Regions from separate parts of the Ruegeria meonggei genome, predicted to be linked through region 2. Evidence: riboswitches for the same ligand, from Rfam matches in the RefSeq annotation. Region 2 holds a riboswitch; the other holds the start of a gene.
What was found. Region 2 has a riboswitch for cobalamin ahead of SJY13_RS01010 (DUF1636 family protein). Riboswitches for the same ligand answer to the same signal wherever they lie in the genome.
Positions count from the first base shown of each region.

Region 1: linked by a shared signal. The riboswitch ahead of SJY13_RS11090 (DUF1636 family protein) and the one ahead of SJY13_RS01010 (DUF1636 family protein) in region 2 are both predicted to bind cobalamin.

Region 1 is NZ_JAXHBT010000001.1:2,269,671-2,286,196, reverse strand. It holds gene SJY13_RS11140 (TRAP transporter large permease) at 1-176, opposite strand, end outside; gene SJY13_RS11135 (TRAP transporter small permease subunit) at 169-786, opposite strand; gene dctP (TRAP transporter substrate-binding protein DctP) at 786-1,802, opposite strand; gene SJY13_RS11125 (CobW family GTP-binding protein) at 1,862-2,788, opposite strand; gene SJY13_RS11120 (amidohydrolase) at 2,790-4,547, opposite strand; gene SJY13_RS11115 (arginase family protein) at 4,544-5,647, opposite strand; gene SJY13_RS11110 (LysR substrate-binding domain-containing protein) at 5,799-6,725, shown strand; gene SJY13_RS11105 (cupin domain-containing protein) at 6,738-7,322, opposite strand; gene SJY13_RS11100 (4-aminobutyrate--2-oxoglutarate transaminase) at 7,465-8,748, shown strand; gene SJY13_RS11095 (NAD-dependent succinate-semialdehyde dehydrogenase) at 8,745-10,190, shown strand; cobalamin riboswitch at 10,499-10,705, shown strand; gene SJY13_RS11090 (DUF1636 family protein) at 10,808-11,164, shown strand; gene SJY13_RS11085 (ABC transporter ATP-binding protein) at 11,137-11,946, shown strand; gene SJY13_RS11080 (ABC transporter substrate-binding protein) at 11,965-12,912, shown strand; gene SJY13_RS11075 (FecCD family ABC transporter permease) at 12,914-13,921, shown strand; gene SJY13_RS11070 (SMP-30/gluconolactonase/LRE family protein) at 14,060-14,983, shown strand; gene SJY13_RS11065 (ATP-binding protein) at 15,129-16,526, shown strand, end outside.
Region 2 is NZ_JAXHBT010000001.1:191,754-205,887, forward strand. It holds gene SJY13_RS00955 (cobyrinate a,c-diamide synthase) at 1-1,020, opposite strand, end outside; gene cobM (precorrin-4 C(11)-methyltransferase) at 1,013-1,807, opposite strand; gene SJY13_RS00965 (cobalamin biosynthesis protein) at 1,804-2,184, opposite strand; gene cbiE (precorrin-6y C5,15-methyltransferase (decarboxylating) subunit CbiE) at 2,184-3,383, opposite strand; gene SJY13_RS00975 (cobalt-precorrin-6A reductase) at 3,382-4,113, shown strand; gene cobJ (precorrin-3B C(17)-methyltransferase) at 4,104-4,868, opposite strand; gene SJY13_RS00985 (precorrin-2 C(20)-methyltransferase) at 4,865-5,593, opposite strand; gene SJY13_RS00990 (precorrin-8X methylmutase) at 5,590-6,219, opposite strand; gene SJY13_RS00995 (cobalamin biosynthesis protein CobG) at 6,219-7,358, opposite strand; gene cobN (cobaltochelatase subunit CobN) at 7,355-10,648, opposite strand; gene cobW (cobalamin biosynthesis protein CobW) at 10,651-11,706, opposite strand; gene SJY13_RS01010 (DUF1636 family protein) at 11,703-12,083, opposite strand; cobalamin riboswitch at 12,178-12,387, opposite strand; gene SJY13_RS01015 (hypothetical protein) at 12,996-13,280, opposite strand; gene SJY13_RS01020 (hypothetical protein) at 13,947-14,134, shown strand, end outside.

The DNA.
Region 1 (16,526 bases), 2.1 Mb from region 2:
ATCGAACTGAAGGTGGAGGTAATCAGCAGGTCAAGCCCGCCCTCGCCATAAACCATATAGGCCATGACCGCGCCGCAGGTCAGCAATGCAAAGGCCAACGGCGATCCGATCGCCATCAGCACCAGCATCGAGGAGAACATGATCAGGGTAATTACAAGCGGGTCGAGATCAAGCATTGTCTTTACCGGTTGGCTTTGTGGATTCAGCCGGCTGATCCGGCAGCGCTTCGGCGGCGAGCACCGGGTCCGCGGGCTCATCTTCTGCGCGCCGGGGATCGTCGTATTCGATGCCAAGCGCGGTCAGGACTGCCCGCACCAGTTCCGCCAATACCTGCAACAGCAGCAGGCCAACGGCGACGGGAATAACTGTCTTGATCGGGTAGAGTGGCGGCTGCCAGATGCTTTTGTTTGAGAATTCGCGCGCCGCCCAGCTGTCAGCAGCAAAGGCTATGGCCAATTTCAGGAATATTGCAAGCACCACCAAAGCAAGCGAGAACGTCACGACATCGAGGCCTGCCCTGACACGCGGTGGCAATGCGCCCCAAATCACTTCGCTGCGCACATGGCCCTGATGGCGCAGCGTATAAACGCCGGCCAGAATGCAGAAGCCACCATACAGCATGGTGCCGGTTTCATGCGCCCAAATCGTCGGGCTGTTGAAGAAATACCTGGCAACAATTTCGAACATCAGCACGCCGATCATCGCCAACGTCAGCCATGAAATGACCTGACCGAGAAACTCGGACAGGCCATCCTGAATGACAAGATATCTTGTCACAATCTGCATTAAAGCCGTCCCTGAGCCTTGGCGTTTGCCACGATCAGGTCGATCAGCTTCTGATTTCGCTCGGAACGCCCGGCCTCTTCTGCCCAGACGCTTTGCGCCGCTTCGGTCAACGCCTTGGTGTCTTCGGCTGGCAGGGTGCTGAACTCAAAGATGTCATCGGGGAAAGACTTGTTGCCGTCGTTCAGCCACGCTTCGACATTGGCAGCAAAGTTGGCAAGCTCTTCTTCCACAATGGTCCGCTGCTCATCGCTAAGCTTGGCCCAGGTATCAGGGTTGGCCAGATATGTTTCAGTCCAACCCGGGGTCAGCATGTTGAGGCGGGTGTAATGCTTCGCGCTCTCGTTCAGCTTCAGGTGATGGTAATCCACGGCGCTGCCATAGATGACGCCATCAATAACGCCAGTCGACAGGCCAACATATAGTTCCTGCCCGGGCAGGGACACGGTCGGGATGTCGAATTGCTGCAGAACTTTGGCCACATTCGATGTCGCGCGGATCTTGAAGTTCTTCAGGTCGTCCAGGCTGGTGATCGGCTCTTTGGTCAGCAGATCATAGTCCGAGCCATAGGATTTACCCAGAAACACAGTGCCAGCTTCGGCATAAGCTTCTGTCAGCAGCGCCTGTGCCTCGGGCGTGCCCAGAACTTCCTTGGCCTCCTCGATTGTGGTCCAGGCGCCCGGAAGCCCAGTTTCGATATTGCCGATGTCCACCTGGCCGGACCAGTAGCTGCCGACGCCATGGGCCATATCGATGGTGCCTTTGGCCACCGCATCCACCAGCTGGTCCGACGGCACCAGTTCGCCGCCGCGGAAGTACTGAATGCGCACTTCGCCATCGGTGCGGTCTTTCACGGCATCGCGGAAATCCTTCGCGATATCGTCGATTTCTGTGCCGAAATAGGTATGGAAGCGCAGGCGCACCGTGTCGGCCGATGCCGCCGCCCCCAGGGATGCGACCACAACCGCGCCTGCCATTGTTCCAAAGACTGTTCTGCGTGAGATAAGCGTGAAGTTCATGATATCCTCCTTATCGAAACTTCGTCTTGTCGTTTGTGCGTAGGGCGCAGGCCGCCAGTTCAACCGGGGCCTTGGGCGACCTCCAATTCGTGTCTGATCTGTTCGGCGGTGATGGCGTTGGCATATCCGATGCCAACGATGTCTGTTCGGGGCACTCCGTCCCAAGTGCCTGATTTTGCGAAATCAATCCGGGCGCCGACCTTGTTAAAGACGATACGCTCTGTCGGGAATTCGTCGCAGTAGACAATGCCCTTGGCCCGGTACAGCGCGCCTGACATGCGTTTCAGACTGGCTTGCAGCCTTTTGTAGGACACGGGTTTGTCGCTGGACCAATGCGCCGATGCAAACTGATTGGGCAGCGCAGCCTCGGGCGCGCTGATCTGCTCCAAGCGGCCACGGCGCTGATCCAGCAGGACCGAAACCGGAACCGCGCCATGGATCGCTTCAAGCACCGGCAGGTCGGCAAACAGCCAGCGGTCGTAAATTGCACTCCGGGTCTTTTTGTCGACCAGATCTGCCTTGGTGGCGATGATCAGGTCGGCGGCCTCGATCTGGCTGCGCACCAGATGATGCGCCTCGTCCGACAGGCCGTCGATATTGGCCACGTCGATCAATGTGACCACGCTGTCCAACCGCGCAAAACGGCTAAGCTGTGGATAGCCGAAAACCGATGCAATGCGGCGCGGTTGCGCAACGCCGCTGGTTTCGATCAACAGGTATTCCGGCGGATTGTCCGAGGTGAACATGGCGTGCAACTGGGCGACCATATCGCTTTGGATCGAACAGCAGACACAGCCATTCGACAGCTCCATCACCTCGCGTTCACGCTTGATGATCAGATCGGTGTCGATATTCACCGCGCCAAAGTCATTCACCAAGACGGTAATGTTGCGCGCCCGATCAGACTGCAGCAGCTGGTTGATCAGAGTGGTTTTGCCGGCCCCCAGAAAGCCCGAAATGATGGTGACTGGAGTCCGGTTGTCCATCTCAGATCACCACCGGGTAGAAATCCGGAACGTCCGAGGTGACCCGGCACGCCTGTAGACTGTCTTTGGCCCAGCCGTTGGGATCATGCACCACCGCGCCATCCAGCATGGTCATTTGCACTTGGGTTTTGTGAAGCTGGCCTTTGGGATCAATTTCCAGCAGGTTCTGATCCAGCACGATCAAATCTGCCGTTTTTCCTGCAGTGATCGAACCGGATTGATCCTCGATCCCCATGGAATAGGCCCCGTTGATGGTGAGCATCTCGATCGCTTCAACGATGGTAACCGGATCGCCCAACTGGCCGTCCATCTCGCCCCAGGGATTCTGGCGGGTTACCAACGCCTCGAACCCGATCCAGGGGTCGATGCTGCTGACGGGCCAATCTGTGCCCATGACCGCCACGCCGCTATGATCCAGCACGCCGCGCACGTTGTAAGCCTTGTGCAGCTTGTCGCCATAGGCCGAACGGGCCCCGATGGTAAAGTTCGACGGATACCACCCCACCGGTGAGAATTCGGCGATCACGTCTAGCTCTTTGAACCGCTGCAGGTTGGCGTCGTGCAGAATGGTGCTGTGGGCACATTGGTGACGCATGCCCGGCCCGTTGCGGCGGCGGCATTCTTCGACTGCATCCAGAAAGATGTCCGACGCGCCGTCGCCAGTGCAATGGGCCACCACGCGGATGCGCTTGCGGTCCAACTCGGCCACCATATCACAGATATGCTCGGGCGTCAGGTTGAGAGAGCCGCGCCACTCTTTCTCATTTGGCCAGGGAGACAGGAAATACGAGGTTTTGGGCTCGGCGGTGCCGTCAAAGTGGAACTTGACCGCATTGGCGTTCAGCCTTTTAGACCGGTAATAGTGACGCTCGCCCGACAGCAACTCCCAACGGCGTGCAACCGGAAAGATGTCATCTTGCCAGCTGATCGCGGCTTCAACCCGCAGGGGCAGCTCGCCGCTGATGTCAATTGCCCGCAGCGCATCGAGGCGATTTTCGCAGACATGTAGGTATTTGGTCGCCACCACGCCACGGGCGGATTGGAACCGCGCCCCTTCGCGATAGGCGCGCAGCAGCGCATGCTGCGGCGGGGGCGGCATCGCGGCCATGATCATGGCATAGGCACCATCGACCAGAATGCCGTTGGGCTCTCGGGTCAGTGGATCGCGGACGATATAGCCATTGTTGGGATCATGCGTCTCGGCGGTGACACCGGCCAGTTCCAGCGCCCTGGAGTTGGCCATGCAACTGCCCCACATCCGATCCATGATCGCAACCGGACGGCCGGGGATAAAGCTGTCCAGCCAGTCGCGGCATGGCTCAATCCCGGCCTTACGGAACGTGTAGTGGACAAAATGCTTGCCAAAGATCCAGCCGCCATTTGCGACATCCGCTGGATGCGCATCCGCATAGGAAAGGATCGCTTGTTTGACCTGCTCAGGCTCCGGCGTTTCCCACCCGACATCCAGATAGTCCGAGTATCGCGGCCCCAGCGCCAGATCGGGATGGGTGTGCATGTCGTAGAGGCCGGGCATGGCAAAAGCGCCGCCCAGATCCCTGACATAGGTCTCTGGCCCGATCAGCGGCTGGACGTCTTCCTTAGAGCCAACCGCCAGGAACCGGCCGTCCTTGACCGCGACCGCCTCGGCCCAGGGCTGATCGACGTCAACGGTGTAAATCCGGCCGTTGGTGAATACCAGATCCGCCCCCAGATCACGCCGGGGACTGTTGGTTGAGATATATTGGGCGGACCGCGTCACTTGGCCTGCCCGTCGGACTCGCTGTTGGACCAGCGGGTCTGGCGACGTTCGCCCTGCCGACGCGCCCGCGCTTCGGCCAACAGGCAAAGCATCTCGAAGGCGGTGCCCGCAGCCAGGCAGGCGGACATGCCCGTCGGGTCGTAAACCGGGCTGAGTTCAACCAGATCGGCACCCACGACGTTCACATCGTAAAGACCGCGAATGATATCGCGCATCTGTTCGCCGGTCAGGCCAAACGGCTCGGGCAATGTGGTGCCGGGCATGATGGAACAGTCGAACGCATCGGTATCAATCGACAGGTACACCCGGTCGCTGCCAACCACGCGGCGGGCTTCCTCCAGCGCGTATTCCACGCCCTTTGATTGCATCTCTTCGGCCAGCATCACCCGCATGCCGGCTTGTGCGCCAAACTCGGCGCGAGGCACTCCACGCCCGCGCAGGCCGATCTGAATGGTCTTCTCCGGGTCGATAAACCCTTCGACCGTAGCGACCTGGAACAGGGTTGCATCCGACACGCGCACGCCCTGAAAGTTGGTGGCCGTGTCCGCATGGGCGTCGATATGCACCAGCGCCAGCGGGTCCTCGCCATTGTTGCTGAGCGCCCGCAGAATGCCATAGGTACAGGTGTGTTCGCCGCCAATGCTGAGAGGGGTCACATCCTTTGCCATCAACTGGTCGTACAGCGCGGTGATGTCATCCAGACAGGCATCCAGACTGTAGGGATTGGTCGAAAACTCCAAATCCCCCCAATCGGCAATGCGACACAGGTCAAAAGGGCATGTGCGGGTGAAATGGTTGACCATATTGCGGTCGAGCGACCAATACCGAACGGCCTCGGGCCCCTTGCGTGTGCCGGGGCGCGGGTTGGGCACACCCAGATCCAGCGGCAAGCCGATCATGGCCAGATCCAGCGCATCCAGATCCTTGCTGTGGGGCGCGCGGAACATGCCCAGCGTGTTGAAGTTGTTCGAGATCATCTCAACCCCTTCGGCCACTGCGCGCCGCAGGAAGGGGCCGAAATCCGGATCCTTCAGGTCAAAGAGATCGCGGTTCGCCAAAGCGACATAGCGGTCCAAACGGTTTTGGGAAAGGCGCGGCATGTTTGCTCCTGCTCACAGTTCTGGCAAGTTGGCGCACAAACTGAGCTAGAGTTTTTTAATCGTCAAATGAAAGGTTTTCGGCTATATCCGCAAAATAAATTCAACTAACTGGTTTTAAGGGTAGGAACCGGGCCGAACACGGGAAAGCACAATGGGCCGCAAAGCAGCTGATAGCCAATGGAAACGCTACCCGTCTATGACCGCATTGCGGATGTTGGATGCGATTGCAAAACTGGGCAACATGCAGGCGGCTTCGGGCGCGCTGAATGTCACGCCCAGTGCGGTCTCGCATCAACTGCGTCACCTGGAAGAGATGCTTGGCGTCAAGCTGGTCCACCGGGCTGGGCGGCGGACCGAACTGACCTCGGCGGGCAATCGATATCTGCATGAGGTGCGCAAAGCGCTTGAATTGATTGAGGCTGCAGCGCATCCGCCGGATGCCGAGCCGCGTGGGAACCTGCGCATCAATTGCCCTTCGGGGTTTGGAACCTACTGGTTGGCCCGCGAGATTGGTGAATTCTCGGCCCTGTATCCCAACATCACACTTGAGATCACCAGTGACAGCGGACAGGTTGATGTGCTTACGAAACAAGCGGATTTGGCTATCCAATATGGGGATGGCGCATGGCCCGGGCTAGCGGTTCAGCACCTGTCAACGCCGCGAACCTTCCCGGTCTGCAGTCCGAAACTGATCGAGCGTCTGGGCCAGATACGCAGCCCCGATGACCTGAAAAATGCCCCTCTGCTGCATCACAACACCACCAGCGATTGGGTGATTTGGCTGGCGGCCGCAACCCAAAACACTATTGAAGTGCAGCGAGGCACAACCTTTTCGGATATGACCCAGCTGATATCGGCCACCATGGCGGGCAGCGGTGTGGCCATCAGCGATTCCTTATTGGCGGAGCAGGCGCTGGACGACGGCAAGTTGATCCGCCTGTTCGAAACCGAGGTACCCGCGCAGCAGGCGTATTATCTGGTCGCCGAGAAAGACCGGCTGGAACGGGGTGTCACCCGCATAGCGGCTGAGTGGTTGACCCGGAAGTTCCATGAATATGCCGCGCCCGATCCGCTTTGACGGCCCGTGACCTTAAAATGTGGGCGGAGTGCAGGCGCTGACGATCACGCAGGGTACAGGACCGACCTGACGAAACCGGTGCGGCTTGCGGCTATCGAACAGGTAGGCATCACCCGCCCCCAGGATTTTGCGTTCGTTGCCAACGCTGATCTCGATCCGCCCGGACACCACCACTCCGCCTTCCTCGCCATCATGTTCGTACTTCTGTGCTCCGGTATCGGCATTGAGGCCGTAGGTCTCATGCAGAATTTGCAGGGAACGCCCCAACAGATTGCCCCCGACCTGCTTGAGCGACAGCTTGCCCTTGCCGATCTCTTGCAATTCTTCGGCAGCAAAGAACACTTTACGATCCAGGTCGGGCTCAAACGCAAAAAACTCTGACAATCCGATAGGAATACCATCCAGCACGCGCTTCAGCGCCCCGACTGACGGGTTCATCCGACCCGATTCGATCAATGATATTGTGGAGTTCTGCACGCCGACCCTTTTGGCAAGCGCGCGCTGGGATAATCCAGCCATTTCACGCAGATAGCGCAGGCGCGGCCCCAATTCGATCTCGTCAGAAGGCGTCGTGTCAGCTGTGTTCATGGTGTTCATCATAGTGAACATTCTACGAGCGGCCTTATATTTTTCAATAAGTTATGGATCGTCACAAACAGACTTTTTGCAGCATCCAAAATCATACAGATTCCGCCCGAATTCATATTGGCCGACAGAGCTGGACAACAGGATGCACAAAATGAACAACGCAGATATCGCAATTCGCCGCGACAACACAATCGCCCGTGGTGTCGGAATGATGACGCAAATTTATGCTGATCGTGCGGAAAATGCCGAGATATGGGATGTCGAGGGCAACCGCTATATCGACTTTGCCGCCGGGATCGCCGTGGTCAATACCGGTCACCGCCATCCCAAGGTGATAGCGGCTGTTCACGAGCAACTGGGGCGTTTCACCCATACCTGCCATCAGGTTGTGCCCTACGAGAATTACATCCGCCTGGGAGAGCGCCTGAACGAAGCTGTGCCCGGTGATTTCGACAAGAAAACCGTTTTTGTCACAACCGGCGCGGAAGCTGTAGAAAACGCGATCAAAGTTGCACGCGCGGCAACCGGTCGCCAGGCTGTGATTGCCTTTGGTGGCGGGTTTCACGGCCGCACCTTCATGGGCATGGCCCTGACCGGAAAGGTCCAACCCTACAAGGCGGGCTTTGGAACGATGATGCCCGATGTCTATCATGTGCCCTTCCCGGTCGATTTGCATGATGTGTCCACCACGGACGCTATGACGGCGATCAACGGCTTGTTCAAATCCGATCTGGATCCCGCCCGCGTTGCAGCGATCATCTTTGAACCGGTGCAGGGCGAGGGCGGCTTCTACCCCGCGCCTGCAGAGCTGGTGCAGAATATCCGCGCATTGTGTGACCAGCATGGCATCGTGATGATCGCGGACGAAGTTCAAACCGGTTTTGCCCGCACGGGCAGCATGTTTGCTATGTCCCGGTATGACGTTGCCGCGGATCTGACCACTATGGCCAAAGGTCTGGCTGGCGGCCTGCCACTGGCGGCGGTGACCGGTAAGGCAGAGATCATGGATGCGGCTAATCCCGGCGGCCTTGGCGGCACTTATGGTGGAAACCCACTGGGCGTTGCAGCGGCACACGCGGTGCTGGATGTGATCGAAGAGGAAGACCTTTGCGCACGGGCAAATGAGTTGGGTTCACGTCTCAAACAGCGCTTGCAGGCGATCCGCGCCGATGTGCCGGAAATCGCAGATATCCGTGGCCCCGGTTTTATGATTGCTTGCGAATTCAACACGGCTGATGGCTCTGCGCCCAACGCGGATTTTGCAAATGCGGTGCGGGCCGAAGCGTTGACGCGCAACCTGATCCTGCTGACTTGTGGCACCTATGGCAATGTGGTCCGCTTTCTGGCGCCGATCACCGTTCAGGACGCAATCTTTGCCGAAGCCCTGGATATCCTCGAAGCCTCAATCAATGCAGTGAAAGGGGCAAAGGCATGAACCTGAAGGATAAGTCCCTGCTGGAATCCCGCGCCTTTATCAACGGCGCTTGGCGCGGGGCCGCCACTACATTTGATGTCACCAATCCGGCCACCGGTGAGGTGATCGCACAGGTGGCCGATTGCGCGGTGGAAGATGTCAAACGGGCCATTGATGCAGCCCATGCGGCGCAAAAGGCCTGGGCTGCGAAAACCGGCAAAGAGCGCGCCGCCATCCTACGCAGGTGGTTTGATCTGATGATGGCGGCACAGGATGATCTGGGTATGATCCTTTGCGCAGAAATGGGCAAGCCGCTGGCCGAAGCCAAGGGCGAGATTGTCTATGGCGCGTCCTTCATCGAATGGTTTGCAGAAGAGGCCAAGCGCGTCTACGGCGACACCATTCCGGGCCATCAGCCTGACAAGCGTATCGTTGTGCTGAAACAGCCTGTCGGCGTGGTCGGTGCAATCACGCCCTGGAATTTTCCCAATGCGATGATTGCGCGCAAGGTCGCACCGGCGCTGGCGGCTGGTTGTTCCTTTGTGGCGCGCCCGGCCGAGCTGACGCCGCTGTCTGCCCTCGCCATGGCAGTGTTGGCCGAGCGTGCTGGCATGCCCGCTGGCGTTTTCAACGTGGTGCCCAATTCGCGCGCTGCCGAAATCGGTCAAGAGATGTGTGCCAACCCGAAAGTCGCCAAGATCACTTTTACCGGTTCCACCCGCGTAGGGCAGATTCTGATGCGACAGGGGGCTGACACGATCAAAAAAATGTCGCTGGAGCTTGGAGGTAATGCTCCTTTCATCGTCTTTGACGACGCTGATCTGGATGCGGCAGTCGAAGGCGCCATGATCGCCAAATTTCGGAACAATGGCCAGACCTGCGTATGCGCCAACCGCATCTATGTGCAGGACGGTGTCTATGACGCCTTTACCGACAAATTATCCGCCGCCATCAAGGGTTTGAAGTCGGGCAATGGCATGGACAAAGGCGTGACCAGCGGCCCGCTGATCAACGAGGCTGCTGTTTCCAAAGTGCAGGAGCATCTGTCAGACGCTCTGAGCAAGGGCGCGCGCGTTATTACCGGCGGAAACAGGCTTGAAGGTACATTCTTTGAGCCTACTTTGCTGGCCGATGTGCCCGCCAGCGCCAAAGTTTCGCGCGAAGAAACCTTTGGCCCTATCGCCCCTCTGATCCGGTTCGAGACCGAAGACGAGGTGATCGCGCTGGCCAATGACACTGAGTTCGGTCTGGCGGGGTACTTCTATGCCAATGACCTGTCCCGGGTCTGGCGTGTCGCCGAGGCAATCGAGACCGGCATGGTCGGAATCAATACCGGCATGATTTCAACCGAGGTCGCACCATTTGGTGGCGTCAAGCAATCCGGGCTTGGCCGCGAAGGATCAAAGTTCGGAATGGATGATTACCTCGAGCTGAAATACCTCTGCATCGGGGGGATCAGGTGATCATGCGGACCGACCCAGCTTAAAAAGTCTGAACGCCCCTTTGGTGAAGTAGCCCGCCTTTGTTGTCAGGAATGCGGAGGATTTGGGTCGGCTATAAAGAGACCAGGGTCAGAAAAGGCGATCGTGAAATTGCAAGAGGTTGAAGGTCAGATGGGCCTGGCCGCTTCGGATTGATGCGACCAGACGGATCGGGATGAAGGGGCCTATCTGTTACCGCCGGTCGCGTTTTTCCATGCCATCAACCCGCGCCGATCAGGAACGGTATTTCCTCATACTTCGTTTCTGTATTGACGCATTCGTCTTTCTCGGGCACTCAATCTTCAGATGGTTCCCGATGGTGCGCCCAAGGGATGAAAAGGGAATACGGTGCGGTTCGCCAATTGGCGCCAAATCCGTGACTGCCCCCGCAACTGTAAGCGGCAAGCGACGCCAAACAGCCACTGGCCCCAGTGCCGGGAAGGATGGCCAAGCGACGACCCGCAAGTCAGGAGACCTGCCATCATTTGTTTAACCAACCCGGGGCGGGGCGTCCTGGAAGGAGGCATTGATGGCACGTCTGACGCGTGTTTGCACGACTGGCACCGACTGTCTGCTCTTGAACCTGATCGGGGCGGGCAATGCCAGACACATCTGACCATTTCCTTCTGATCTGTTCGACCTGCACAGGCGCGTTGACCAATGACGATCTGCGCGGTGCGCTGACAGGCAAGCTGCCCGGTGGGTTCGCCATCCGGACTGTCGCCTGCATGGCCGGCTGTGATCGGCCAACAACCGTGGGTTTCCAGGCTGTTGGCAAAGCCCAGTACTTGTTCGGCGACATACAGACCACGCAGGACATGGATGCGTTGGCCGCATTTGCGCTCCAATATAGCAACAGCGCCGATGGATGGACCAATGCCACGGACCGACCGCGCGGGCTGATGACGAAAACTCTGTCCCGAATGCCATGCCTGGGCTCAGAGGTGCCGTCATGACGGGTTCGGCGTTTTTGACAGCGCGTAATTTGGAGTATTATGCGTTGAACGGTGATGTCCTGCTGCAGGGGGTATCCTTCGGGTTGGAGGACGGGGCGATATTGGCGATTGCCGGGCCGAACGGGGCCGGAAAAACAACGCTATTGAACCTTCTGTGTGGGGCGAATGAACTGGCGCTGGGCGATGTTTTGATCAAGGGCCGCAGCCTTCGCCAGATGACCGCGAAAGAGCGTGCCCGGATGATTGCCGTTGTCAGCCAACAAGAGCTTCCGGATGGCCGTCTTCGATTGCGCGATTACGTCGCGCTGGGACAGATCCCCATCCGCGCTGACCGCGCCGCCGAGGATCACGCGCGGGACTTGGGTCGAATTCTAAAACTTACTAATCTTAGCGCCCTGGCCGACAAACGGATGGCGGTGCTTTCGGGGGGCGAACGGCAGCGCGCGCATATCGCCCGGGCTTTGGCGCAGAACCCGTCGCTTTTGTTTCTGGACGAGCCGACCAACCACCTCGACCCGGACGCCAAGGGGCGAATGCTGTCCTTGGTCGCCGATCTGGGCATCACTGTTGTAATGATCGTCCACGATCTGGTGATGATCCCCGAATTCGCCACCCATGTGGCGTTGATGAAATCCACACGGCTGACCGGATTTGGTCCCGTGTCCGAAGTGCTGACCCCCGAGCGGGTCCGCGACACATTTGGCGTCGACTACCTGTGCTTTCAGCACGACGGGCGGGTTGTCCCGGCGCTTGATATCCGAAGAACCCCTGTTTCACATTAACTGAAGGAGATTTCCCAAATGAAACACATCTGGTCCGTGGCGCTGGTCGCAGCCATGGCGACCGGTGCTGCCGCGCATGAGGTCACAGTTGACAATTGCGGCGAGCCGCTGGTGTTCGAAACTCAGCCCGAGCGGCTGGTCGTGCATGACATGAACATGACCGACATGGCCTTTGCTTTGGGCCTGCAGGACAAAATCGTCGGTCTTACCGGCATCACCGGCTGGTACAAGACCAGCCCGGAATTCGACACTCTGCGTGGTGATATTCCCGAGCTTGCGCCGAAGTACCCGACGGTCGAAAACCTTGTGGCGGTTGAAGCGGATCTGTTCTTTGCTGGCTGGTATTATGGCATGAAGCCGGGTGGCGATGTGACCCCTGATACGCTGGAACCGTTTGGCATTAAGACGATGATCCTGACGGAAAGCTGCGTTCACCTGGATAAAACCCGCCCCGAGGCCAGCATGGATTTGTTGTTCGGCGATGTCCTGCGCCTAGGTAAAGTCATGCATGTCGAGGACAAGGCAGAGGCGCTTGTAGACGGCTGGAAACAAGAACTGTCCGCAATTCAGGCGCAGACCGCCGACCTGTTCAAGCCACGGGTGTTCTTGCTGGATGGTCCGGCTGACGCGCCTTTTACGGCAGGCAAGTTTGCCATTCCCGACGCGATGATTGCCGCGGCTGGTGGTGAGAATGTCACCCATGACATGGACACAAGCTGGGGCCGTTCGTCCTGGGAGGCCATCGCGGCGGCGAACCCGGAATTCCTTGTGTTGCTGGACTACCAGACCGGAAATGGGGCAGCGGATACCTTTAAGTTCTTGCAAGAGCATCCGGTGATGTCACAAACGGATGCCGTGAAAAACGAGCGTTGGATCGGTCTGCGCTACGAAGAGCTGACCCCCGGACCTGCAAATATCAAGGCAATCGCGAAAATGGCGAATGCCATGCACCCGGACCTGAACTGATATGGGCCGATTGGGCCTGACATTCTTGCTGGGGGCGGCTGTCATCGCCGCCCTTTTGCTGGTTTCGATCGTCTACGGAACCACATCGATCCCTGTATCCGACACAGTCACCGCCATCCTGCTGGGAACAGGGCTGATCGAGGGGGACATGTCGCCCCTGCATCGGATCGTGTTCGATCTGCGCCTGCCGCGCGCGCTGTTTGCCGCGATCATCGGGGCTGGTCTAGGCATTGTCGGTGTTGTCCTGCAAACCACAACCCGCAACGATCTAGCTGATCCGTTTCTGTTTGGTCTGTCCTCGGGCGCGGCGGCGGGGGCCGTGTTTGTCATCACGGTAACCGGAGACATTCTGGGATTTTGGACACTGCCACTGGCTGCATTCTGCGGCGGCTTGGTCGCATCGGCTATCGTGCTGGCGCTGGTTCACGGATTGCGCACCAGCGCGCCGGAAAAGCTGATCCTTGCCGGTCTTGCGGTTTCTTTCCTGTTCTCTGCGATCACCAACTATCTGATCTTCGCAGGCGACAATCGCGCGGCGCATTCGGTCATTTTCTGGATGCTGGGCGGTCTGGGCCTGGCCCGGTGGGAGACATTCCCCCTTGTGTGCGCCGGGTTGCTGCTGATCCTGATCTATTCGCTGTATCGCAGCCGCTGGCTCGATGCGCTGCTGACTGGGGACCTGACGGCCTCGACCCTGGGCGTGCCGGTGCAGGGGTTGCGATTCAGCATGTTCTTTGCGGCCGCCCTTGCGACGGCGATGTTTGTGTCTGTGGCAGGCGTGATTGGTTTTGTCGGCCTGATGGTACCGCATATCGCCCGCGGGATCGCCGGGCCGTTGCATACCCAACTGTTGCCGACAGCAGCCATTGTTGGCGCGGCCTTGTTGACGGGCTCAGATATCCTCAGCCGGCTTTTGCTGGCCCCACAAGAGCTGCCCGTGGGGATCGTGACCACCTCAATAGGATCGCTGTTTGTATTCTTGCTGCTGTTTCGAACTGTGAAGCACTAAGCCGGGCAGGGTATTCTCAGTAACTCGCAGACAGTGCGATGCCTGCGCCAAGGACTTGTAATACAAAGGCGATGCCGCCAGAGTTTCCCACAATAGGGTGGAGCATTGGATGCCCCAATGCGAGCAGGGAGCAAGAGAATGTCATTAGAACTGAAAGAGATGTGCAGCGGGCTGGGGTTTCCGGAAGGCCCGGTCGCAATGGATGACGGCTCGGTGCTGTTTGTCGATATCAAAGACCAGATTCTGGCGCGCCTGTCGCCGGATGGGACCGTCAGCACCGTGGCGAAGATCGAAGGCGGACCCAACGGTGTTGCCATCGGCCCGGATGGGGCGGCGTATGTCTGCAACAACGGGGCCGTCTATAGCTTTGTGCCTTTTGGCCCTGACCATATCACCGTGCCTGCCCCCATCCGGCCGGATTACCAAGGTGGGTCCGTGCATCGTGTCGATCTGAAGACGGGCGTCGTAACCACCCTGTTTGAGGACTACCAAGGCAAGCGGCTGATCGCGCCTGATGATCTGGTGTTCGACAAGTCTGGCGGGTTCTGGTTTACCGACACCGGTATGCAAGACGAGGAATCGACCCGTTACGGCGGGCTGTATTACGCCTCTATTGATGGCAAAACCCTGATCAAGGCAGCCACGATTCCGATGCCAAACGGGGTGGGTCTGTCCCCGGACGGCAAAACTGTTTACGTCTCGGACACGGTGTATGGGCGGCTCTGGGCGATGGAGATTACGGGGCCGGGCCAGGTCAAACCCGGGCCGATTCCCGGAATGCCGGGGAATGTGGTTCAGACATTGCCCGGATATCAGTGGCTGGACAGCCTCAAGGTCGAGGAAGACGGGCGCGTCTGCGTCGGCACGCTGTTTACGGGTGGCATCACGGTGTTCAGCCTGAATGGCACCACCGAACACGTAGAAATTCCGGATATGTTCACCACCAATATGTGCTTTGGTGGCAGCGATATGCGCGATATCTGGATCACCGCGTCGAGCACCGGAAAAATCTACAAGGGGCGATGGCCACGTCCGGGGCTCAAGCTGGAGTTCTCAGCCTGACGGGTGGCTCGGCAGATCGCGTAGCAATGTCTTTATTATACAGGGCTATGCGTGACATTTTCGTTGCCATGTAAACGAGTTTTTCGGTTTCCATAGCGGCAGATACTAGCGGCGCGCGGCGCGGTGCTGTAAACCATTCTCTGACATGGCGGATGGAACAGAAAAACCTGCACAGCAGACAACGGATCTGGGGCAAAGGCGCCAGGTGTCGGTACTGTTCGCCGATATGGTTGGTTTCACGGGTATCGTTGCCGGGCTAGAGGAAGAAAAAGCCTTGGGTTTTGTGCGCATGGTCTATGACACGCTTGTTAGGGCAGCGGAAGGTCATGGGGGCACAGTCCGGGATTTTGCCGGCGACAGCATCATGGCGCTGTTTGGGATTCCCGACGCGTTGGAAGACCCGGCCTTGCGGGCCTGCCGTGCAGCTCAGTCCATCCATGCAGCGTTCCTGGCTGCCGCTGGGGAGTTTGACGCCCGTTTCGGCGTACGCCCGCAAATGCGGGTGGGGATCAGTTCGGGCACAGTTCTGATGGCCGCTGTGCAGGGCGAGGGCGGCCCGACCACTGCCGTTGGCAGCACTGTGAATTTGGCGGCGCGTCTGGAAAACCTTGCTCCCTCGGGTGGAACCCTGCTGTGCAATACAACGCGCGGCTTGGTCGAATGGGTCACCGAGCTAAGCTTTTTCGGCGAGCACCAAATCAAAGGCCTCTCCACGCCGCAAAAGCTGTGGCAACTGCATTCCATTCATGAAGATGCGGCCCGTTTTGACGCCTCGGTGGCGCAGGGGCTCAGCAGCTATGTTGGCCGCAACCAAGAACAGCGCGCGATGTCAGCGGCGCTGGAGCGGTCAAAGGCGGCGCGTTCCGTTGTTGATTTGGTGGCTGAACCGGGGCTGGGCAAAACCCGCCTTGTGTTTGAGTTTCTTCAGCAGCTGCAGGCCGAAGAAACCGCGATACTTACTGGATACTGCTTTGCGGACGGTCAGCAAATCCCGTTTCTGCCCTTCCTCGAAATTATTCGGAATTCCTTTCAGATCCACGACACCGACAACCCTCTACGGGTTCAGAAGAAGCTGGAAGTCGGGCTTGAGAAATCCGGGTTGTTTACGCTGCAGAACCTTGGGCTGATGATGAGCCTTCTAGGGATCAAACCGCCCGCGGGGTCGCTGGAGGGTCTGGACGGTGTCTTGATCGGTCTGCGCATTCGCGAGTTGCTGCGCGAGATGCTGAAGTCTAAGTGCGCCCGCGATCAGGTCGTGATGCTGATCGAAGACAGCCATTGGATCGACAGCGCCTCAGAGGACCTGCTGGGCATTCTGATTGCGGATACTGATCTTTCGAACCTACTGATCATTCAAACCCGGCGGCCGGAATATGCGCCACCTTGGCTGGAGCAAAGTGGTGTGACGACCGTCGCCCTGAAACCTCTGGATGCCTCGGACTTCGCCAGTCTGGCGCAGAACCGTCTTGATGTGACAGACCTGCCTGACGGGTTGGCGCAGCAACTGACAGAGCGCGCCGGTGGCAACCCGCTATTTGGTGAA
Region 2 (14,134 bases):
GCCAAGCGCCATATACCCCCCGCATTCACCATGCACCGGCTTGGTTTCTGCGTGTTTGCGCAGCCCGCCCAAAAAGGTTCCGGCCGCAGCCAATGTACCTGCATGCAATTCAGGGTATCCACCGGGCAGCCACACCAGATCGGCATCTGGTGCGGGGGCCTCGTCCGCCAAGGGCGAAAAGGGCAGAATTTCAGCCCCAGCGGCCCGCCAGCCTTTCAGCAAATGCGGATAGGTGAACGAAAACGCCGCATCCCGGGCCAGCGCGATCCGCTGGGCAGGCGGGCGCGGCAGCGCGGCTGACGATGGCCCACTGGGGCCTGAGGAAGCCGCCTTTTTGATTGCCTCCAAATCCACGTGTTCCCGCAGAAAGGCTGCATAACCGACAATCGCACTTTCCAGATCGGGGTGCTCGACCGCCTGGATCAGGCCCAGATGCCGCTCGGGCAAAGTCAGATCACCACGACGTGGCAGCACACCCAGCACCGGCATACCTGCACGTTCCATGCCCAGCCGTGTCAACCTCTCATGCCGAGGGCTGGCGCAGCGGTTCAGGATCACGCCCGCAAATGGCAAGTCCGGATTGTACATCCGAAACCCCAGCGCCGTGGCTGCCGCAGATTGTGCCTGGCCACCCACATCCAGCACCAGCACCACAGGCCAACCCATGCGCTGCGCGGTTTCAGCGCTGGAGCCATGGCCCAGTTCCCCGGGTTTGGCGACGCCATCAAACAGACCCATTGAGCCCTCGGCGACCACAATATCGGCCCCATCCGCCTGAGCGGAAATCGCACTCAGCAGCGGGTCGCCCATCGCCCAGCTGTCCAGATTGAACGAAGCCCGCCCAGCCGCAGCCCGGTGAAAGGCCGGATCGATGTAGTCAGGGCCGCTCTTGAACGGTTGTACAGTCAGCCCGTCTTCGGCCAGCGCGCGCAGCAGGCCTAGCATGACGGTGGTTTTACCGGTGCCCGAAGAGGGCGCGGATATCAGCACGCCCGGAGGGTTGGTCATCGCGTCATTCATTCTCTGGGCTCCAACTTGACCACGGGCTATCTGCGCTTTGCGGGCGATAGCGGCGGTCGTAATCTTTGGAATACAAACAGCTTTCGTCGAACCCTTCTCCGGCCAGCGCCGGGCCGACCAAGATCAGAGCAGTGCGCGAGATGCTCTCGTCCAGCGCGTCCTTCAGGGTATTCAAAGTGGCGCGGATGATCCGCTCGTCCGGCCAGCTGGCCCGGTAGACAACGGCCACAGGGCAATCCGCGCCATAGGCGGGGGCCAGATCGGCGATGACCGTGTCCAAATTGCCGATCGACAGGTGGATGGCGAGGGTCGCGCCGGTGCGCGCGAAGTTTTTCAACGTTTCGCCCTCGGGCATCGAGGACGCGCGCCCCGGCGTTCTGGTCAGAACCACCGATTGGGCCAGTCCCGGTAAGGTCAGTTCCGTGCCCAATGCGGCAGCGGCGGCCGCAAAGGACGGCACGCCTGGTGTAACACTGACAGGAATCCCCATCTCTTTCAGTCGTCGGATCTGTTCACCCATGGCCGACCAGACGGACAGGTCACCGGAATGCAGCCGCGCCACGTCCTGACCGGCCTGATGTGCAGCGTCGATCTCGGCCATGATCTGGTTCAGGTCCATTGGTGCGGTGTTGACGATCTTTGCGCCCTCGGGGCAGTGGCTCAGAATTTCTTCAGGCACCAGCGATCCAGCATAGAGGCACACGGGACAAGACGCGATGATATCGCGCCCGCGCAAGGTCAGAAGGTCGGCGGCACCCGGTCCGGCGCCGATGAAGTGAACGGTCATGTTTGTCCTCCGATGGCGACGGCGCAAGTGGCAAGACGGTCGTCCGAGATGTGTCTGGGTGAAGTCAGCCGCGCACCCGGACCACCCAGAGCACCGGCGGCGGCAAGAGCGGATGCCTCAGCCACGCTGCCGGTGCCATAAGTGGCGCGGCTGCGGGCCGAGCAGGTGAGGGTGCGTTGCCCCGCCAGATCGGCGGGGGCGACGAAATGTAAGGGTAAGGCGATGGTCTGGACGAATGCCGCAAGGGCGGCGTGGCCTTCTTTGTCGGCGACGGTCGCTATCGCGTCGACCCGCTTGTCGGTACTGGCGCGCTCAAAGGCCATACGCAGGCTGTCAACGGTTGCCGCTGACGATAATCCCAGGCCCGCGACGATGATCATAGTGTCACGCTCCACTGCACTACGGGATAGGCGGATTTCCAGCCGCGCCTTGGGCCAAGGGCCGAGGCCTGCGCCAGTTCAATGCGCAGCAGCTCTCCGCCAAGCGTGTCGTGCCAGTGCGCCAGCAAGGCTTCGCTCTCCAAAGTCACCGCGTTGGCGATCAGACGTGTGCCCGCTGGCAGGGAAGTTTGCAGCCATTCCAGCAACGCAGTGCTTAGCCCGCCGCCGATGAAAACCACATCGGGCAGAGCCAGGCCGGTCAACGCATCGGGGGCCGTGCCATGCACCACGTTCAGCCGATCCTGACCCAGCATATCCGCGTTGCGGCGAATACGCTCGGCCCGGTCGGCGCGGGGCTCGATTGAGGTGGCGGTCAAGGTCGGATCGCACATCAGCCATTCGATGCTGATGGATCCGGTTCCGCCCCCGATATCCCACAAGTGCTCATCCCGTTGCGGGGCCAGCGCTGACAGGGTTAATGCACGAACTGGACGTTTGGTGATCTGGCCGTCGGTCTCAAAAATCTCATCCGGTTTACCCGAGGCCTTGGGGAACGCGGCGCCGTGGCCTGCGACCTCAAGCCCGACGCAGACCGGGTGGTCGAAGCCGCCCAGCAACGCCTCGGTCAGCGACACATTGCGCGACCGTTCACGGGCACCGCCAAGCGCCTCCATCACATGCAGGCGGGTGTCAGCAAAGCCGGTTTCGGTCAGGTAAGTCGCCAGCTCGGCCACCGCCGCGCCGTTGCGCAGCAGCAAGATTGCGCGCAGCCCGGGGGCCAGATGCGGACGCAGCCGTGTCAGCGGGGCCGCGTGCAGGCCAAAGGTCTGGGTGGCCTCCAGCGGCCAACCCAGCCGCGCGGCGGCTAGCGAAAAGGTGGATTGGCCGGGCAGGGCGGCCCATTCCCCGGCATCGAAATTGCGTGCGATCACCGACCCCGCGCCGAACCAGAATGGATCACCCGAAGCCAAAACCACAGTCGGACGGCCACGAAATCCGGTCAGAATGGGCAGGCCATCGGCAAAAGGCACAGGCCATTCGATCCGCTGTCCGGTGCTGTCGGGGATCAGAGATAGGTGCCGCGGCGGGCCCATAATGATCTCGGCGCGCTCAAGCACTTGACGACTTGCGGGCGGCAGGCCATCCAGTCCATCTTCGCCCAAGCCCAGAACGGTCAGCCACGGAGCATCAGACATGACCAACCTCCTGATCCTTGGCGGTACGACCGAAGCCAACGCACTGGCCAAAGCTGTGGCCCAGCTGGGTATCCCGGCGACCTATTCCTATGCGGGACGGGTGGAAAACCCGCGCCCGCAACCGGTGCAGGTGCGTGTCGGTGGATTTGGTGGGGCTGCCGGGCTTGCGCGCTATCTGTCCGATTCCGCGGTTACTCATGTCGTTGATGCCACCCATCCTTTTGCCGCGCAGATGAGCGGCAATGCGGTCGCGGCATGTGCCGAGACAGGCGTGCCGTTGGCCGCGCTGACCCGCCCGGAATGGGCCGCACAGGACGGCGATCGCTGGCAGCACGCATCCGACACCGCCGCCGCTGTTGCCGCGCTGTCGGGTCCGGCGCAGCGTGTTTTTCTGGCCGTCGGTCGGATGCATCTGGAGGATTTCGCGGCCCAACCCCAGCACCACTACTTGCTGCGGTTGGTGGATGAGCCGGACATGCTGCCGCTGCCGAATTGCGATGTGGTTGTGTCGCGCGGGCCGTTCACAGTTGAAGAGGATCTGGCACTGATAATGCGCCATGAGACCCAATTGGTCGTGTCCAAAAACGCAGGCGGCACCGGCGCACGGGCCAAGCTTGACGCGGCGCGGGCACTGGGCGTGCCGGTGCTGATGATTGACCGTCCGACCCTGCCAAAGCGGGTTGAATTTTCGGGCGTGACGCAAGTTTTGGACTGGCTGACTCATCCTTGATCCCCGGCTTCGGTGAACCTCGGAGTGTAGACTATCGGGGCCGCATTGCGCTCGATCACGCGGGTCAGGGATGATCCCACGATGACCACCGTTTGCATGTCGGCCATGTCCGGCGTTGCCTCGGCCAATGTGGATATCCGGATCGCCTCATCCGGGCGTGATACGGCGCGGGCGAACAGGATCAGGCGTTCGGGTTCGCATTCCTCACGCAGGATTTCCAGCGTTTTTACAAAGCCTTCCGGACGGGACTTTGACCGTGGATTGTAGAATGCCATGGCGAAATCCCCCTGCGCCGCCAGACGCAGACGTTTTTCGATCAAAGACCAAGGTTTGAGATTGTCGCTGAGGTTGATGGCACAGAAATCATGTCCCAATGGCGCCCCCGCGCGCGCCGAAGCCGCCAGCATTGCCGTAATGCCCGGCAGCACGTCGATGGGGATGTCGCGCCATTCCGGGGGGCCGTTTTCCAACGCCTCAAACACCGCAGCTGCCATGGCAAAGACGCCCGGATCACCCGAAGAGACCACGACCACACGTTTGCCTTCGGCCGCCATTTGCAGCGCATGTTGCGAGCGGTCAATCTCAACCCGGTTGTCGCTGGCATGCAGGGTCAGACCGGGGCGTTCCGCCACACGCGCAACGTAAGGGATATAGCCGACCACATCCGTTGCCTCGGCCAAGACTGCTGAGACCTGCGATGTCACAAGTTCCTCACTGCCAGGGCCCAGCCCCGCGATTTTGACCCAGCCGCTCATGGTCGTCGGCCCTGACCGTGCACGATGATGATCGAGAAATAAGGGGTCACTTTCTCACAGGCCTCGGACAGTTTCGTTACCGTCTGGTTTGGCATCTGGGCGAATTCCACGATCCATGCCCGGTCAAAGAGACCAGCGGTTTTCAGCGCCCGCTTTACCTTGTCGATATTGCGTCCGATTTTCATCACCACCAGCGCATCTGTTTGCGCCATGCGTCGCGACAGATCGTCCTCGGGCAGCGTGCCGACCAGCACAGTCAACACGTCGTCGCCCCAGGTGATCGGGTCTCCGGTCGCGGTCCAGGCACCGGACATGCCGGTGATCGCGGGAACCACTTCGACATCAGATTTTCCGCGCAACCGACTGTAAAGGTGCATAAAAGACCCGTAGAAGAACGGGTCACCTTCGCACAAAACCACAATGTCCTCGCCTTGTTCGGACAAGGTTCTCAAATGCGCAGCACAGTCTTCGTAAAACGCCGAGAGCAGCTCATTGTAACGCGGATCGGTCAATGGAATTTCCGTGGTCACGGGGTATTCCATCGGGAACTCAATGGCACCTTCGGGGATCATGCCATTGACGATCTTGCGCGCTTGACCGCTGCGTCCCGGCTTGCGGAAAAAGGCGACATGGCGGGCATTGCGCAACAGGCGATCTGCCCGAACACTCATCAGGTCCGGGTCGCCGGGGCCGAGGCCCACGCCGTATATTGTACCGGGGCTCATTCCGCGCGGCTCGCAATGGCGTTGACAGCGGCGACCGTGATGGCGCTGCCGCCCAGACGGCCCTTTACGATGCACGATGGCACCGGCTGCGCCTGCCATAGCGCGTCCTTGGATTCGACCGCGCCGACAAAACCCACCGGGCAGCCGAGGATGGCAGCAGGGCGCGGGCAGTCAGGGTTTTCCAGCATATTCAACAAATGGAACAGTGCAGTTGGCGCGTTGCCGATGGCGACCAGCGCGCCCTCCAGATGTGGACGCCACAGTTCCAGCGCGGCAGCGGACCGGGTATTGCCCATCTTCGCGGCCAGCGGGCGCACACGTTCGTCATGTAGCGGGCAGATCACCTCGTTATCGGCGGGCAGGCGAAACCGGGTCACGCCTTCGCTGACCATGCGCGCGTCACACAGGATCGGCGCGCCATTTTCCAATGCGGTACGCGCCGCGGCGACAAATCCGGGTGAGAAATGCACGAACTCTTCCAGCCCAACCATTCCTGCGGCGTGGATCATCCGGACGGCGACCTGCTCCTCATCGGGGTCGAAGCGGGTCAAATCGGCCTCGGACCGGATGGTGGCAAAGCTCTGTTTGTAAATCGCCGCGCCATCGGTTTCATATTCATAAGGCATCAGGTCAGGTCCATGGTCATAAGTGTTTCGAGGGTCAGGCTGCGCTGGCAGGGCTCATCCCCTGCGCAGCCATGTTTGACAAGATCAAACCGCCCGTCATTGCCAACCAAAGTGAAATCTGCAGCGCGCATCCGGGCACATCCCTTGGAACACCCTGACACATGCAGGCTGCCGGAAACGCGTCGGGCCAAAGTGCGGGCGATGTCGCGGGTTTCAACTTGCGCCTGCGGGCAGAGCGGCGCCCCGGGGCAGGCGTCGGTGGTCATCAGCGGGTCGGTGCTATCTGTGACAAAACCCGGGGCAGGTATCGCCGCCCCGCCTTCCAGCAGGATCAACCGCCATGGGGTGACGCGCAGGGCAACGGCGTTACCGCTCTCAATCAGGTCACGAAGCTGGTGTGCAGGTAATTGTCCGAAGGCCGCGCCATAAAGCGTGCCAAGATCGCAGGGCCCGGGTTGCAGCGGGCTGCCAATTGCACTCAGTGCGACACCTTGCCACTTTAGCGGTAGATCCCCAAGGGCAACCACCCGCGCCATGCGGCGCGATTTAGGAGTGTATCTGTCGGCAAACCAACGTGCCAGCATGATCAGCTCGTCGATGGCATCACCCTCGGTCACGTGCCGCCCGGTGTCCGCCCCATCGGCGCGCAAAATTAGCCTGTCGGCTCTGACTTCCAGCCGGACATCCGCCGAATCCTTTGCCAACAGGCGTTTTGGGCCTGTGTCTATGGCAAAACCAAACTTGGCGGGCAGGGTGGGTAACTCTGCCAGTCGGTCGATCAGGTGCTGCGTCAAACGCGCAGTCAGATCGCCCGCTTGATACAGTGGAGAGACCAGAATGTTACGCCGCACTTCGATGCCCGGGTCGGCGTCCAGCAGGTTCAGGGCGGCCAGTTCCGTCAAGAGTGTCTGATGATCAGCTTCTTTGACCCCGCGCAATTGAAGATTGGCCCGGTTGGTCAGATCGATGGTACCATTGCCAAACCGTTGGGCCAGATCGCAAAGCCCCAAAGCCTGACTGACCTCAAGTCGCGCCAGTCGCGGCCTTACACGAACAACCAGCCCATCGCCCGACATCATCGGACGGTGGGCGCCGGGGCACCATCCCTGAACGATTGGCTTGGCCAAAGGCGCGCTCATCTCAACCCCTCCAGATCGGCCCGGATTGAGTTCCGGCGCGTGGTCCACAGCCCCGCCTCCAATAGCGCGCGAAAGCGGTCCTGCATGGCCTGATGCGCTTGCGGGTTGCTCTCTTGCAGAAAGGCGTCGACCTGCGGATCGCCCAGCGTCGCGTCGTGGTACAGGTCGAACAGATGCGGCGCGACGGTGCCGGACAAATGCGCGAAGCTCGCCATATGATCCAGCGTCGCGGCAATTTCTGCGGCCCCGCGAAACCCGTGCCGCTGCATGCCCGCAATCCAGCCGGGGTTGGTGGCCCGCGCGTGAATAACGCGGCTGATCTCTTCGGGCAGGGTGCGCGCGCGCGGGTTCTCCGCGTTGGTATTGTCTAGATGATACAGCTGGACGGTGCCGCCGGTAACCTTCTTGGCGGCTGCAAAACCAGCCTCATGCGTGGCGTAGTCATTGGCCAGCAGCAGGTCGGTTTCGGTCAGGTCCTGCAGGTGAACAAAGCTGTCGGCATTGGCGACACGCCGGGTGATGCCGTCCCGGTCCTGCGCTATATGCTCACCCTCTAATGCGAAAGAGCTGGCCTCCAGCCATGCTTCTCCGGCCTGCGTGCGGGCTTCATCGGTGTAGGTTTCCGAGAGGTGGGTCATGTTCAGACCATAGCTGCCGGGTGCAGGGCCAAAGACCCGAGCCGCAGGGGCCTGACCCGCGTAGGGGTTCCAATCCTGGGCCTCATCCCGCGCCGACAGCGCCCGTACCGCCTGACCGTAAAGCGCCGACAGCGTCGGGAACACGTCGCGGAACAGGCCCGAGACGCGCAGGGTCACATCCAGACGCGGGCGGCTGAGGTCGGTGATGGGCAGCACTTCGATGCCAGAAACCCGCTCGGACCCTTTGTCCCAGACTGGTTTGACACCCAGCAGGTGCAGCGCCATGGCGAATTCCTCGCCTGCGGTGCGCATGGTGGCCGAGCCCCAGAGATCGACAATCAGCCCCTTGGGGTAATCGCCTTCTTCCTGCAGGTGACGCCGGACCAGTTCTTCGGCCAGTTTCACACCTTGGGTATAGGCGGCGCGGGTCGGGACCGAACGTGGATCGGTGGTGTAGAGGTTCCGCCCCGTCGGCAGCACATCCGACCGCCCGCGATAGGGGGAACCTGAGGGGCCAGCCTCAATCCGTTTGCCCGCCAACGCGTCGATCAGGGCGCTGCGTTCGGCATGGGCAGAGGGGGCGGCGTCGAAATTGCCCGTCACTTTGGGCGCGCGGCCGAAGATATGCAGCCCATCGCCGAACTGGCTCTCTTTGATGTCACAGACAAAACGGTCGATACGTGTGATCGCCTCGGCGCTGCAGGTGGCCTGATCCAGACCCAGATCATTTTCCAGCCCGATGGCCTGCGCCTCATCCCGGATATCGGATTGCAGGCGGTCGCGCCGTTTGGGATCCAACCCGTCCGCATTGGAAAACTCGTCCAGCAACGATTCCAACCGTACCATCCGATCCGGTGTGCCGCTTTCTTTCATAGGGGGCGGGATATGTCCCAATGTGACCGCCCCGATCCGGCGCTTGGCCTGCGCGGCTTCGCCTGGATCGTTGACGATAAAGGGGTAGATCACCGGAAGATCGCGGATCAACACCTCGGGCCAGCATTCCTGGGACAGGGCGACCGATTTTCCGGGCAGCCATTCCAGCGTGCCGTGCGCCCCGATGTGGATCAAAGCGTCCGCACCCAGACCCTGACGCAGCCACAGGTAAAACGCGACATAGCCGTGGCGCGGGGTGCGCGACAAGTTGTGATATTCGTCTTCCCGCAGTTCCGGCGTACCGCGTTCGGGTTGCAGCGCCACCAACGCCTTGCCACGCCGCAGGGCAGTGAAGTGAAACGCGCCACCCGCGAAGGCTGGGTCGTTCTCGGGCCTGCCCCAGACGGTTTGCAGATCTGCGCGCAGGGATTCCGGAACGTCTGCCAGCGCCGACAGATAGTCCTTTAGGGGCCAGGTTAGCCGGGCGCCCAGCAGCGTGTCAGTTATTGGTTCGGCGGGCGCGGTCTTATAGCCTTCGGTTTGCAGATCGGACAGCATCGCCTCGGCTGACGCCAGCGCATCCAGGCCGACCGCATGGGCCATTTGCCAATTCTTGCCCGGATATGTGGATAAGATCAGCGCCGGGATCTGATCTGCCTTTGGCTTGTTTTTCAGGTTCAGCCAGCCGCTTACCCGGTCGATGATCGCCTCGATCCGTTCCTGCTCGGCCCGGTGGGCAAAGCGGGAATACTCCAGATATGGGTCGCGTTTGCCCGGTTCTTTGAACGAGGCGATACCCGCCGAAATCCTCCCGTCCACTTCGGGCAGCACCACGTGCATGGCGAGATCGGCAGGGGACAGGCCCCGTTCCGCCTCGGCCCAGGCCTTACGGCGTGCCGTGGATAGCGCGACCTGGAACACAGGGACATTGGCGGCGTCCAGAGGAGAGGTGCCCGACGCGCCTTTGCCCGAGAACGAGGTGGCGTTGATGATCGCCGAAGGGGCCAGCGCGACGATTTGTTCGCGCAGCCACGCAGCGGCGTTAGGCGCTTTCAGCGAAGGCGCGAATACCCCGACCGCGTCAAACCCACGGGTACGCAAGCTGTGGATCAGCGCTGCGATTGGCGCGGTATCCGCCGAAGTCAGGTAGGCCCGGTAGAACGTCACAACAATGCGTTTCGCGTCTCCGGTAAAGGCTTTGTCGACCGGGATGACCCCACGATCCGGGCACCATGCACCGCATTCGGGGATTGTTTTGGCCCCCATGACCGGTCCGGCATAAAGCCCAGCCCCCAGAGCCATCTGTGCCAGAGCAGCCTGAGCTGCTACTTCGCCGCCGGTGTCACACAAATGCGCCAGACGCCGCAGGGTCGAGACGGGCAGGGTGGAATACTCGTCCAGCCGTGTGTCTTCACGCCCGTCGGCGGGCAGGACAGCCAAGGCGATGCCTTTGCTCTGCGCCAGCGCCAGCGCCTGCTGCAACCCGTAAGCCCAGTAGGGCACGCCGCCGATCAGACGGATCAGGATGCCTTTGGCGCCCTCCAGCGTCTGTTCGACATAGGTGTCGACGGACAGCGGATGTTTCAGCGCGGTCAGATTGGCCAGCCGCATCGTCGGCATCCGTCCCTCGGACCCACCACCGCGATGCCAGCCTGCCGCGAAAGCGCCTAGGTCGCTGTCCGAGAACGACAACACCACCAGTTCCGCTGGGCTCTGGCCCAGATCGGTTGGGGTCTCGGTCTCTTCTAACCCGTGGCTTTCGCGGAAGACGACGTGCATTTCTATTCGGCGGCCTCTGCTACACCCACGAGGATATCGCGGATTGCGGCCTCTTTGATGTCGTCATGTTCGGCAATGACAACCAGCCGCGAACGGCGCTCTTCACCCGCTTCCCACGGGCGGTCGTACTGATGACGCACACGGGCACCAACGGCCTGCACCAACAGGCGCATCGGCTTGCCCTGAATGGCGGCATAGCCTTTGACCCGCAGGATGTTCAACTCATTGGCCAGACGTTCGATCCGGGCGACCAGCTCGGCTGGATCAACCTGTTCCGGCAATTCGACAATGATGCTTTCGAAATCATCATGCTCGTGATCGTGATGGCCGTCGTGATGGCTGGGACGTGCGTCCATGTCATCTTCGGCAGCGGATTCCAGCCCCAGAACCACACGTACGTCCACTGCGCCTTCGGCGACTTCGACCACGGGCAGGGAGCGCGGAGCCTCTGCCGCAATGATCGCTTTGGCCTTCGCCACACCCTCTGGACCGGCCAGATCGGGCTTGGTCAGCAGAATGATGTCAGCGCAAGAGATTTGATCCTCGAACACCTCGGACAAAGGCGTTTCATGGTCGATCGAATCGTCGGCCAGGCGCTGGGCGTCAACTGCCGCGACATTGGGTGCAAAGCGGCCAGCGGCGACTGCTTCGGCATCGGCCAGCGCGATCACGCCATCAACAGTGATTTTTGAGCGGATATCAGGCCAGTCAAACGCTTTCAGCAATGGTTTGGGCAAGGCAAGACCCGAGGTTTCGATCAGGATGTGATCGGGGCGCGGCTCCAGTGCCATCAGCGCCTCGATGGTAGGGATGAAGTCATCAGCCACGGTGCAGCAGATACAGCCATTGGCCAGCTCCATGATGTTTTCCGCCGGGCAGTCGGGGATGGCACAGGATTTCAGGATGTCGCCATCGACCCCAACGTCACCGAACTCATTAACCACAATGGCCAGCCGCTTGCCCTTTGGGTTTTGCATCAGGTGGCGGACAAGTGTGGTTTTTCCTGCGCCCAGAAAACCGGTGATCACGGTGACGGGAAGTTTCTCAAGAGTACTCATTTCAGGGCTCCAATCGGGGGAATACGGGCCGCACAGTTTTTGCGGAAATGTTCAGGGCGCTCGCGCCATTTCACCAAACCGTCTTCGGCAGCCAAGTATTTGGTTGCACCATCGACAATCGTTTCGACGTGCTCGGTTTCGGTCAGGTTTTCGTAGACAAAGGTCCAGCGTGTTGGCCCACCGCGCAGGACGATGGAACAACCCTGATCGCAATTCGAAAGGCACTCGACCGGCTTCAGGGTCACGCCATCGGGCAGGTTCGCTTGTTCCAGTGCTTTGTGCAGCAAGGCGCCGGGTCGCTGCGCGTCGTCCTCGACAGGCAGTCCGCGACGACACGTGGTGCAGACCAGCAATTCAACTGGTGTGGTCTCGGTCATGTCTCTCATCCCCCCAATTCCTCTTTGTGGGGGACGGGGTTTCATGCGGGCCACGCGTTTGCACATGGACCCGACACCGGAACACCCCGTCCGGTTTCATCTTCGGGTGTTGGCAGGTCTCCCGGCTTGCGGATGTCAGAGGCGGTCCTCTGGCAGATGTCCCGCCTTCCCGGCCTGTCAGGCCAGTGGCTTTGGGCACCCTCTCCGGTCACGGTCGCGGGGGCGGCTGCGTTTGACGGTTGTCCCGCTGACGCATTCCCTTTTCATCCATCGCAAGATGGACACCAACGCAAGGGACATGCGGCACGGGTAGGGGGCTTGTCAAGCATGAGAGATGGGTAGATTTCTGCGAGGTCAGAAAAGCGACCAGCAAAGGTCAACCAGCGGCATTTGTTGCCAGCCACACAGTGTTTTCAAGTAAATTTTGAAGCGAGGTTCATCGGAAACCACCGTGTTTCCTTCAGTTGTCCATCGGCAGCGACTATTTGTCTTTTCGTTAAGAGTTGCCGACGAGCTTTGTTTCGCGCTGGATAGCACTTTCTGGCATGCTCACCTCAGCTCGTTCGTGGTCTGAACCAGTATTCCTGAAAGCGCCTCAGGCGGAGGTATCCACCTACACAGAGCTTTTCCTGTTTTAGCCCGCTTTTGCTCATCAAAGAGAGGGGCAGGCCAGCAAATGTACAAAATTCCGTGCCCCACTTTGTGTCTTTCCCGACCACCACAGAGCCAAGTCCGTGATTTGGGAGGAAATGGAGGCGAGTACCGGACCCGCTACCATTTTTCTAAGCCATTGAATTGCCCAGTTTATCGGGGTGAGGGTTGGCTTGTGTGTCTCACTTTGTGTCGCAAAACGTGCAAGTCAGTGCGAATGTTGTCAATAGCCAACCCTCAATCCCGGCATTCCGGTAAACTTTACCACATAACATCAATCACGCGGCCATCGCTATGCTGGCATACTCCCACGCCGCCCATAGACGTAAAGCCAGAACTGTCCGCGTAGTTCATATCGCATCGCATAGTTGAGCCCTTGTCTCCAAACATCACAGCGACGAGGTTGCCCGTTGTTGTTGACGTGAAGACGGGGACTGTTGTCCCATTGGCAAAGCCGACCCCTGTACCGCTGCTTGCATTTGCGTAAACGGCCTGCCCCTTGAAGTGTTCACCATCAAGGGTTGTTTCATAGTAGTCGCGATCCATACCTTGCTCATATTGGAATTGAACACGGGTACCCTCGCCACGCACAACTCCCTGCATCGTTCCCCCACATGCTATGAGCGTTGTAAGTGAGCAAATTGCTGCGATCTTAGATAAGTACTTCATAGTGCTGCCTGTTTCGATGGATAGTGTGTGTGTTCTTACACATTGGCCCCAAGGTATCAAAGTTGTACTTTGGATACTGCATCAATGTGTGCAAAGCAGGGCTGGCCACTTGAAATAGGTAGGTCTAAGAAGACACGGAATACCCGTGAAAAGTGTGAAGGGGTACGGGGTAAGTGCATCCGAAAACGATAATAGATAGGCACGCGCAAAAATTCGTCGGAATTTTCTGATGAACCTAGACCAAAAGCTCTTAAAGCACATACTTCATGCCATTGAAGCGGCTGAGCCTAACAAATTACAAAACGTGCACGAAAGTTCAAAATAGTCGTGAGAAAGAGAAGTCTGGTACCGACGCTAGCGTTGTACTTGGGATTGTCGTGTACAGTACCAACAACAGGCCAAGCGGAAGACCTTTTGCAATCAGGTATTGAGAGAACCCAAAGTGGATTAGACCAGTTGGTCGGCGATGGCACTTTCGGTAGCGGTGACGAAGATATTTGCCTCAGTATATTGAGTAACTCAGCCTATCAGAGGCAAGAAGTCATGTTAGGCGCTGTCAAGGGCGAACTAAGCGACGTGATGGCGCGTATGCGGGTAGGCAATTTAACGGCTGCGGCTATCGAAGACAGAATGCTGTACTTTTACCTTCGGGACACCATTGAGGATAGGCGCGAAGTGCCTCCCTTGGAGAGGCTTTCGAACGAGGAAACCGAACGGCTATCGCTTGCATG